2 regions of the Duganella vulcania genome follow, and region 1 is predicted to be linked to the other one. Evidence: predicted binding sites of a transcription regulator. Region 1 holds the regulator's gene; the other holds the start of a gene.
The links. The regulator FliA, encoded in region 1, starts transcription of late flagellar genes. The targets are predictions, from matches to a motif close to CTAAAGTTTNNNNNNNNNNNGCCGNTA.

Region 1 (4,375 bases):
GAATGTCCTGACCCGCAACCTGCAAACCATGGCCAACGAAGACGCGCTGATCGAGCAGGGCGGTGTGTTCGCGCTGGTCGGTCCGACCGGCGTCGGCAAGACCACCAGCACCGCCAAGCTGGCCGCGCGCTGCGTGATGCGCCACGGCCCGGACAAGCTGGCCCTGATCACCACCGATGCCTACCGTATCGGCGCCCACGAGCAGCTGCGCATCTACGGCAAGATCCTCGGCGTGATGGTGCACTCGGTGAAGGACGAGGCCGACCTGCGCATCGCCCTGAAGGAACTGAAGAACAAGCACACGGTCTTGATCGACACGGTCGGCGTCAGCCAGCGCGACCAGATGGTGACCGAGCAGGTGTCGATGCTGCAAGGCGCAGGCTCCGACGTCAAGCGCCTGCTGTGCCTGAATGCGACGGCCACCCAGGAAACGCTGAACGAAGTGGTGCGCGCCTATCAGGGCAGCGGCCTGGCCGGCTGCATCATGACCAAGCTCGATGAAGCGGCCGCCATCGGCAACGTGCTGGACGTGGTGATCCGCCAGAAGCTCAACCTGTTCTACGTGTCGAACGGCCAGCGCGTGCCGGAAGACCTGCACCTGGCCGATCCGGCCTACCTGATCGACCGCGCTTTCAAGTTGAAACGCGACGCCGTCAACACCCAATACCTGGACGCCGAACTGCCGCTCCTGATGAGCAACGGTGAACCAGCGCTGCGCGAGGTGCACCTTGGCTAATTTCGATTTCGACCAGGCGGAGGGCCTGCGCCGCATGCTGGCGGGGCCGCAGCCCCGCATCGTCACCTTCCTGTCGGCCACGCCGCAGGACGACAAGGGCGCCATGCTGGTCAACCTGGGCGCCTCGCTGGCGCGCGCCGGCAACGACGTGCTGCTGGTCGATGCCTGCGCCAGCGCCCATGGCGTGGCCTCGCGCCTGGGCGTGGACGGCGGCGCCAGCCTGCTCAACGTGGCGCGCCAGGAGTGCGCGCTCAACCAGGTGATCCACCAGGTGCCGCAAGGGTTCTCTGTGGCGTCGATGACACGCGGCGTGCCGCGCAGCGGCCCGGACGAGACGCGCCGCCTGGCCAAGGCCTTCGATGTGCTGGCCAAGCAGACCGGCATCGTCATCGTCGACGGCGAGTTCGACGGCGTGGCCTTCCCGGTGCCGGTCATGGCCAGCTCGGAAATCGTGGTGCAGGTGTCGAATAGCGCTACCTCGATCAAGGCCGCGTACAGTATGATCAAGCGCCTGAACCAGGAGCTGGGACGGCGGCCGTTCGGAATTGTGGTCACCGGGGCTTCCGAATCGGAAGCAAAGGTGGTATACGATAACATGGCACAGGCGGCCAGCCGATACCTCGCGGTGAACCTCGTTTCGATGGGATCGGTGCCGGCGGATGAATACCTGCAGCGCGCCGCACGCTTGGGGCGTGCGGTGGTCGATGCGTTTCCGCTGGCCGGGGCTTCGGTCGCGTTTCGTCAACTGGCGGGGCGCTTCGCGCTGGCCAGCTCGCCATCTTTCCGTTAAGGGAGCATGACAATTTTAGCGCTTAATCAATAATAAACAGGCTATGTACACGGTCAAAGGGAAAGCGGACAAGGATTCTTTGCTGACGGAGCATATGCCGTTGGTCAAGCGCCTGGCCCATCACATGAAGGCGAAACTGCCGCCCAGCGTCGAAGTCGACGATCTGGTGCAAGCCGGGATGATCGGCCTGCTCGACGCCATCAGCCGTTACGAGGAAACGCATGGCGCCCAGTTCGAAACCTACGCCGTGCTGCGCATCCGCGGCGCCATGCTCGACGAGCTGCGCAACAGCGACTGGCTGCCGCGCTCGATGCGCCAGAACATGCGCAAGATCGAGACCGCGATGAGCACGCTGCAGCAGCGCCTGGGCCATCCGCCGACCGAGTCGGAAGTGGCCAAGATGCTCAAGCTGTCGCTGGCCGACTATCAGGAAATGCTGTCCGACGGCGGCGGCCACCAATTGGTGTACTACGAAGATTTTCACGACGACGACGGCAACGACAGCTTCCTCGACCGTTACTGCTCGGACGAGGAGAGCGACCCGCTGCGCTCGCTGCTGGACGGCGACTTCCGCCAGGCCGTGATCGACGCCATCGACGCGCTGCCGCCGCGCGAGAAGATCCTGATGGGGCTGTACTACGAAGAGGAGCTCAACTTGAAAGAAATCGGCGCCGTGATGGGCGTATCGGAATCGCGCGTATCGCAGCTGCATACGCAGGCCGTGGCGCGGTTGCGCGCCTCACTTCGGGAGCGGTCTTGGACTGGGCCAGCGTAGCCGGGGTGCTGCTGGCGCTGGCCGGCATCGTTGTCGGCCAGACGCTCGAGGGCGGCAAGCTCGGCTCGCTGCTGCAGCCGGCCGCGTTCGCGATCGTGGTCATCGGCACGTTTGGCGCGGTGATGCTGCAGACCCGCTTCAAGACTTTTTTGCGCGGCGTGCGCATGCTGCGGCTGGTGTTCGCGCCGCCGGCCGACACCCGCGCCGTGCTGGCGCGCGACATCAACGCCTGGAACCTGGCGGCGCGCCGCGACGGCCTGCTGTCGCTGGAGCGTTACATGCTGTCGTCCAAGGACCAGTTCAACACCAAGGGCTTGCGCCTGATCGTCGACGGCATCAACCCCGACAAGCTGCGCCAGATCCTCGACACCGAGATCACCGCCTACGAAACCGAGGAGCGCCAGGCGGTGCGCATCTGGGAATCGGCGGCCGGCTATTCGCCCACCATCGGCATCCTGGGCGCGGTGCTGGGCCTGATCCACGTGATGGAAAATCTCACCGATCCAAGCAAGCTGGGCTCGGGCATCGCGGTGGCCTTCGTGTCGACCATCTACGGTGTCGGCCTGGCCAACCTGTTCTTCTACCCGATCGCCAACAAGCTCAAGGCCATCGTGACGCAGGCCGTGCACCAGCAGGAGATCGCCGCCGCCGTGTTCTACGACATCGCCACCGGCGACCACACGCGCGTCATCGACGAGCGCATCGCCACGCTGCTGCGGGAACACTGACATGCAGAACCGCCGCGCCCGCAGGAAGTTCGACGACGAGCCGGAGAACCACGAGCGCTGGCTGATTTCCTATGCCGACTTCATCACGCTGCTGTTCGCCTTCTTTGTTGTCATGTATGCGATCTCGGTGGTCAACATCGGCCGCTACAAGGTGCTGTCGGTCGCGCTGGGGGACGCCTTCGGCGGCGCCGGTTCGGCCAAGCCGGTCACCACCGAGGTGCCCAACCTGCCCATCCCCAATCCCAACCTGCGCCGCCACGCCGAACTGCTGCGCAAGGAAAAAACCCAGATGACCAAGCTGGCGCAGGACTTGTTGTCCACGCTGGCGCCGCTGGTCAAGGAGGGCAAGGTGCGCGTCACGCAGAACAGCCGCGGCGTCAGCGTCGAGATCAACGCCTCGGTGCTGTTCGATCCGGGCGACGCGCGCCTGACCAGCGAATCGACCGAAGCCTTGCGCGCCGTGGCCGGCCTGCTCAAGAGCGACGACCACAATGTGCAGGTGGAGGGCCATACCGACAACCAGCCGATCCGCAACGCGCTGTTCCCGTCCAACTGGGAGCTGTCGGCGGTGCGCGCCAGCAGCGTGGTGCGGCTGTTCATCGACGCCGGCGTGGCGCCGGGACGCTTGACCGCGGTGGGCTTCAGCTCGAACGTGCCGGTGGCGTCGAACGACAATCCGATCGGCCGCGCGCGCAACCGCCGCGTGGCGGTCACGATCTTGTCCGGTATTCCGGATACGGTGACGGAGTTGCCGACGCCGGCGCCGGCTCAGCAGTAGATAAAATAAAAGCGCAGATCAGCCGGCCAGGAAACCGCGGCTGCGGGGCAGGGTGGTGGACAGGCCGCCAGGGCCGTAGAAATTGTTGGCGCCGGCCGATTGCGGACGCAGCGCCTGCAGCGCGCCTTGCGTATGGCCCATCTGCTTGTTGATCAGCATGCCGTTGATGCGGTTGAGTTCCTTGGCTTCGCGCGCGTGGTGCTGCAGCGCCTGCCACAGGGCGGTGGCTTCGGCGGCGTCGGCGCCGCTGGCGGCAACCCAGGCATCCATGCCGGCTTCCTCGGCCGGGTAGCCGGCCTTGCCCAGGGCGCGGTGGCGCTGGGCCGACAACAGGGTCATCTGCGTGACCAGTGCCGATTTCTTCGTGGTGACCGCCGTCAGGCCGTCGATTTCCGCCGCCACCAGGTGTTGCTGTTCCTGCTTCAGGACGCCCAGCAGGGTCGTCATGATCTGTTCTTCTTCACGCAGGCTGTTCAGCGGGGTAGCGGTTGACATGGTATTACCTATCGTTTGCGAGAGTGCAGCAGATCCTTGACTGTATCCAGCAAGCCATCCGCCACTTTTTCCG
Region 2 (4,375 bases), on a different contig from region 1:
GCTGATCGTGCCCAGCGAGAAGTTGATCGTGGTCTTGCCACCGAGGCCGATGGCCGCCGTGGTACTTTTGTAACCGGCGGAGGCCAGCGTCTGCGCTTGGGCGATCTGGGTGACATTGATGCGGTAGTTGCCCGGCTGGGCGGTGCTGTTGGCGGTGGCCGTTAGCACGGAGGAATCGCTGGGGGTGCTAGTGAGCGACTGGAAGCCGGACAGGGAACTCAGGCTGCTGAGCGAGCTCTGGAAGGTGCCGAGAGCGCTCGACAAATTGCCGAACGCGGACACCTTCGCCAGATAACTGGCCGATTTCTTGTCGTAATCGGCCAACGGCTGCGACTCCACTGCCATCAGCTTGCTGACGATGTCGTCGACCTTGAGGCCAGAGCCGATGCCCGCTGAAGAGATGCCCACGATGTGCTCCTAAGTAAAGCAATAATATAAGACAATATCGGCAGAATCAAACCGGACTTGAGAGGGGAGAATACCTGCCAGTTCAGGCAAAGCTGAAAAAACGGGCAGCGAAGGGGACGTGGCGGGGCAGTGGGCAGGCGCTCCCGGTGTCAGGATGCCATGCATGGGAAAAAAGCGGCGCGCGCGAGCGCGGCCGCTTCAGGCGGTTTGCTGGATCAGCAAACCGGAGTTGCTGGACTTCGACTCCAGCGATTTGGCGATTTCCAGCGCTTCGGGCGAGGGAATCTGGCGCAGCACTTCCTTGGTGGTCTGGTCGATCACCTTGACCACGGTGCGCTTGGTGTCGCTGTCGACCGAGAATTCCAGGCCTTGCGACTTGGCTTGCGCCGACTTGTTCAGCTGCGACACGGCCTGGTTGACCTGCTCCAGCGTCGGTACATTGGCCGGGCCTTTGACGGCGGCCGCTGTTTCCACGGCAGTGGCTGGTGCGCGCGTGGCGCCTTGCGCAGCGACATCGCCGCCAGCGGCTGTGGCCGGGCGGTCTACTGGGCGGGCCTGGGTGGCCGAGCCGATGGTATCGATAGTCATGATGCTTCCTTTGTGAAAAATCCCCGACTGAATAAATCAGCCGGGGAACCTAGTCAGGGTGACCTTGTCGGGTCAATCCTTCCCCGGATTTTAGCCACGCAGCAGGGACAGCACGCCGTTCGGCAGCGAGTTGGCCTGGGCCAGGATGGCGGTACCAGCTTGTTGCAGGATCTGGCCGCGGGTCAGGTTGGCCGTTTCCGACGCGAAGTCGGTATCTTGAATCCGGCTACGCGAAGCGGACAAGTTCTCCGTCGTCGTGTTCAGGTTCGAGATCGTCGACGCAAAACGGTTTTGAATCGCACCGAGCGCCGCACGGTTGCTGTTGATCGAGTTCAGCGCCGAGTCGATGGTCTTCAGCGCAGCGTTCGAGCCATCCACGGTGCTGACGTCGATTTTCGAGACGGACTGCAGATCGCTGCCGACGGTAGTGCCGCCAGTGATCACGCCGACCGTGCTGGTGATCGAGAAGCCGGAGTCCGACGAAAATTCGACGCGACCACCGACCGCTGCCGAGCCGCCGGTAGCCAGTGAGACGGTGGTGGCCGAAGGCGAACCGCCGATGTCCGCGCCGCGCACGGTGGCCGATTGCAGTGCCACGTCACCGGTCTGGGAGGACAACTGAATATTGTTGCCCGTGCTGTCGACCAATTGCAGTTCTTTTTTGCCGGTTGCGTCCAGCTTGACGCTGGCGGTGACGTTGGTGGTCGCGGTCTGGGCATTGACAGCCTGGGCCAAGGCCGACAGGTCGCCACCGACCACTTTGGCGCTAATGGTGACAGCCTTGGAGTTTGGATCGTTGGCGATCGAGTTAGCGCCGCGCAACTGGAAGTTGACCGAGCCGTCGACGACGCCAGCGATGGTGGCGACGGTTTTGGCCTGCGCCGTCACGCCGGTGGTGCCGGAGGCGGCGTTCACTTTGGCGGCGGTGGAGGCGGCGGTGTCGCCGTTGACCGGAGGGGTAGCGCCCAGCTGCGGTGCCTTGACGAAGATGTCTTGGGTGGTGCCGGCACCGGACTTGATGGTCAGCGTTTCGTCGGCGGTCAGCAGGTTGGCGGCATCGGCGGTGTCGAGGTTGGCATTGGCGCCGGTAACGGCCTGCGACAGCGAGGTGGCCGTATCGACCGGCTTGATGGTGTTGTTGCCGATGTCGCTGGCCCGGGCGCTCTGCACACCGATGTTAATGGTTTGGCCCGAGTTGGCGCCGACCTGGAACTGGGTACTGGTCAGGCTGCCGTCGAGTACGTTCTGGCCGTTGAACTGGGTGCTGGTGGCAACGCGGTCGAGCTCTTTCGACAGAGCGCCCACCTCGTTCTGGATCGATTGGCGATCCGATGCGGAGTTACTGCCGTTGGCGGACTGGACTGCCAGTTCGCGGATACGCTGCAGCAGGTCGCCTGCGGTGCTCAAGCCACCCTCGGCCGTTTGAGCCAGCGAGATACCGTCGTTGGCGTTACGTGCAGCCGTGGTATTGCCGCGAATTTGCGAAGTGAAGCGTTCCGAAATGGCCAGACCTGCGGCGTCGTCTTTTGCGCTGTTGATGCGCAGACCCGAGGACAGGCGTTGCAGCGAAGTCGACAGGTTTGCTTGCGACGTGGTCAGGTTACGTTGCGAATTCAGCGATGCAATATTAGTGTTGATGACTTGTGCCATGATGTTTCTCCAAAATACGATTCGGCGATATGCTCAGTTCCCATTGGTCTGTCTCCACATTCCGAGACATTCAAACCGCTGTTGTAACTGGTAACGGTTGCCCAGTGGGAAAATTAAGGGCAAAAAAAGCGGGAAATTTTCGATTTCAGGGCTAAAGTTCATCGCACATGCCCGTTTAAACGACCGCGTTCGCGGAATCTTTAGGGCAAAAATAATTATTTTTCGACCTTGTTTTTGGGCAAAAAAAAGCCCGGCGGGCGCCGGGCTGGAATAAAAATGACAATAAACGGGGCTAGTCGGCCACCACCACCCGGTTTTTGCCGGTCTGCTTGGCGGTGTACATGGCCTTGTCGGCGCGCTTGACCAGCTCGGTCTGCTCCTCGTTGGGACGGCGCAGCGCCACCCCGGCCGAGAAGGTGATCAGCACCTTCTCGTTATCGTGCAGGAAGAAGTGCTTGGTCAGTTCGCGCTGCAAACGGGTCATCGTGCTGGCGGCCGCCTCGACCGAGGTCTCCGGCATCAGGATCAGGAATTCCTCGCCGCCGAAGCGGGCAATCACGTCCATCGAGCGCAGCGTGTCCTTGACGATCTTGACCAGGTGCTTGAGCGCGGCGTCGCCGGCGATGTGGCCGTAGGTATCGTTGAGCTTTTTGAAATCGTCCAGGTCGAGGATGGCGATGCACAGCGGCGTGCCGCGGCGGTCGGCGCGCGCGGTCTCGCGCTCGAACACGTCGTCCAGGCCCCGGCGGTTGAGGCTGCCGGTCAGCTGGTCTTCGCGCACCAGCTCGCTCAAATGCTGCAGCTTGGCCTCCAGCGCGTGGATGCGGTTCTCGGCGTCCTGCACCTCCTGGCGCGCCAAGACCATCTTGTCGCGCGCCTTGAGCGCCTCGCTCTGCACCAGCCGGGTTTCCTTGAGCACCTCGTCGAGTATGTTGTTGAGCTCGGCGATGTTGTCGGCCTTGCTGATCTTTTCCGAGTAGCCGCCGATCTTCTCGTGGAAGTCGCCGGTCGAGGCCGCGACCTGGCCGAGCCGGTCGATGAAGGTCATCATCATGTTCTTGACGGTGAGCTTGACGTCCGACAGGCTGTGCTTGAGCTGGCCCTGCTTGTAGATCACTTCCTTCAGGCTGCGCGTGGCTTCCTCCAGCGCGCGCACGTCGATCGGGCCGGTGATCAGGTTCTGCACCGATTCGATCTGGCCGCGCAGCCAGCTGTCGTCGTCAAGCAGCTCGCTGACATTCTCCAGCAGCAGCTTGAACAGGCGCAGCAGCAGTTCCTGCTGTTCGCCGCTGTCGCCGCCGCGCAGCTCGATCTGGTAGCACAGCTGCTTGAGGCGCACGGCGATCTCGGCCAGCGCCTCCTCGCTGTGGGCCAGCTTGGTGGCCGCGCCCAGCGATTCGGCCTCGGCCACCAGCACCGGCGCGCCCGACAGCAGCGACGCCACCGCGAAGGTCAGGGTGCGGCTGAGCAGGTCGCGCAGCGTGCGGCTTTGCTCGTCCTCCGGCGCCAGGCCGGCCAGCTCGATGCCGCCCTTCTTGCTGACGAAGTGTTTTTCCACCAGCTGCGACAGCGCCTTGGCGTAGCCCTCCCAGTCGCGCGACTTGACGGCGCGGTTGAAGCGGCGGCCGAAGTCGGCCAGGTCGCCGGTGTTCTCGGTCAGGCGGGTGGCGAACTGGCTCAGCACCGATTCCGGCCCGGGATCGACCGCGCCCAGCGGCGCGGTCGCGGC

Region 2: the regulator FliA is predicted to act here: its motif matches at 2,824-2,850, upstream of GTP90_RS33530 (flagellin N-terminal helical domain-containing protein).

Annotation. Positions count from the first base shown of each region.
Region 1 covers NZ_WWCX01000006.1:23,671-28,045, reverse strand. The annotation lists gene flhF (flagellar biosynthesis GTPase FlhF) at 1-736, shown strand, start outside; gene GTP90_RS06785 (MinD/ParA family ATP-binding protein) at 729-1,526, shown strand; gene GTP90_RS06780 (RNA polymerase sigma factor FliA) at 1,570-2,301, shown strand; gene GTP90_RS06775 (flagellar motor protein) at 2,283-3,029, shown strand; gene motD (flagellar motor protein MotD) at 3,031-3,807, shown strand; gene GTP90_RS06765 (flagella synthesis protein FlgN) at 3,826-4,302, opposite strand; gene flgM (flagellar biosynthesis anti-sigma factor FlgM) at 4,311-4,375, opposite strand, start outside.
Region 2 covers NZ_WWCX01000148.1:3,537-7,911, forward strand. The annotation lists gene fliD (flagellar filament capping protein FliD) at 1-408, opposite strand, end outside; gene GTP90_RS33525 (flagellar protein FlaG) at 607-996, opposite strand; gene GTP90_RS33530 (flagellin N-terminal helical domain-containing protein) at 1,087-2,646, opposite strand; gene GTP90_RS33535 (GGDEF domain-containing protein) at 2,939-4,375, opposite strand, start outside.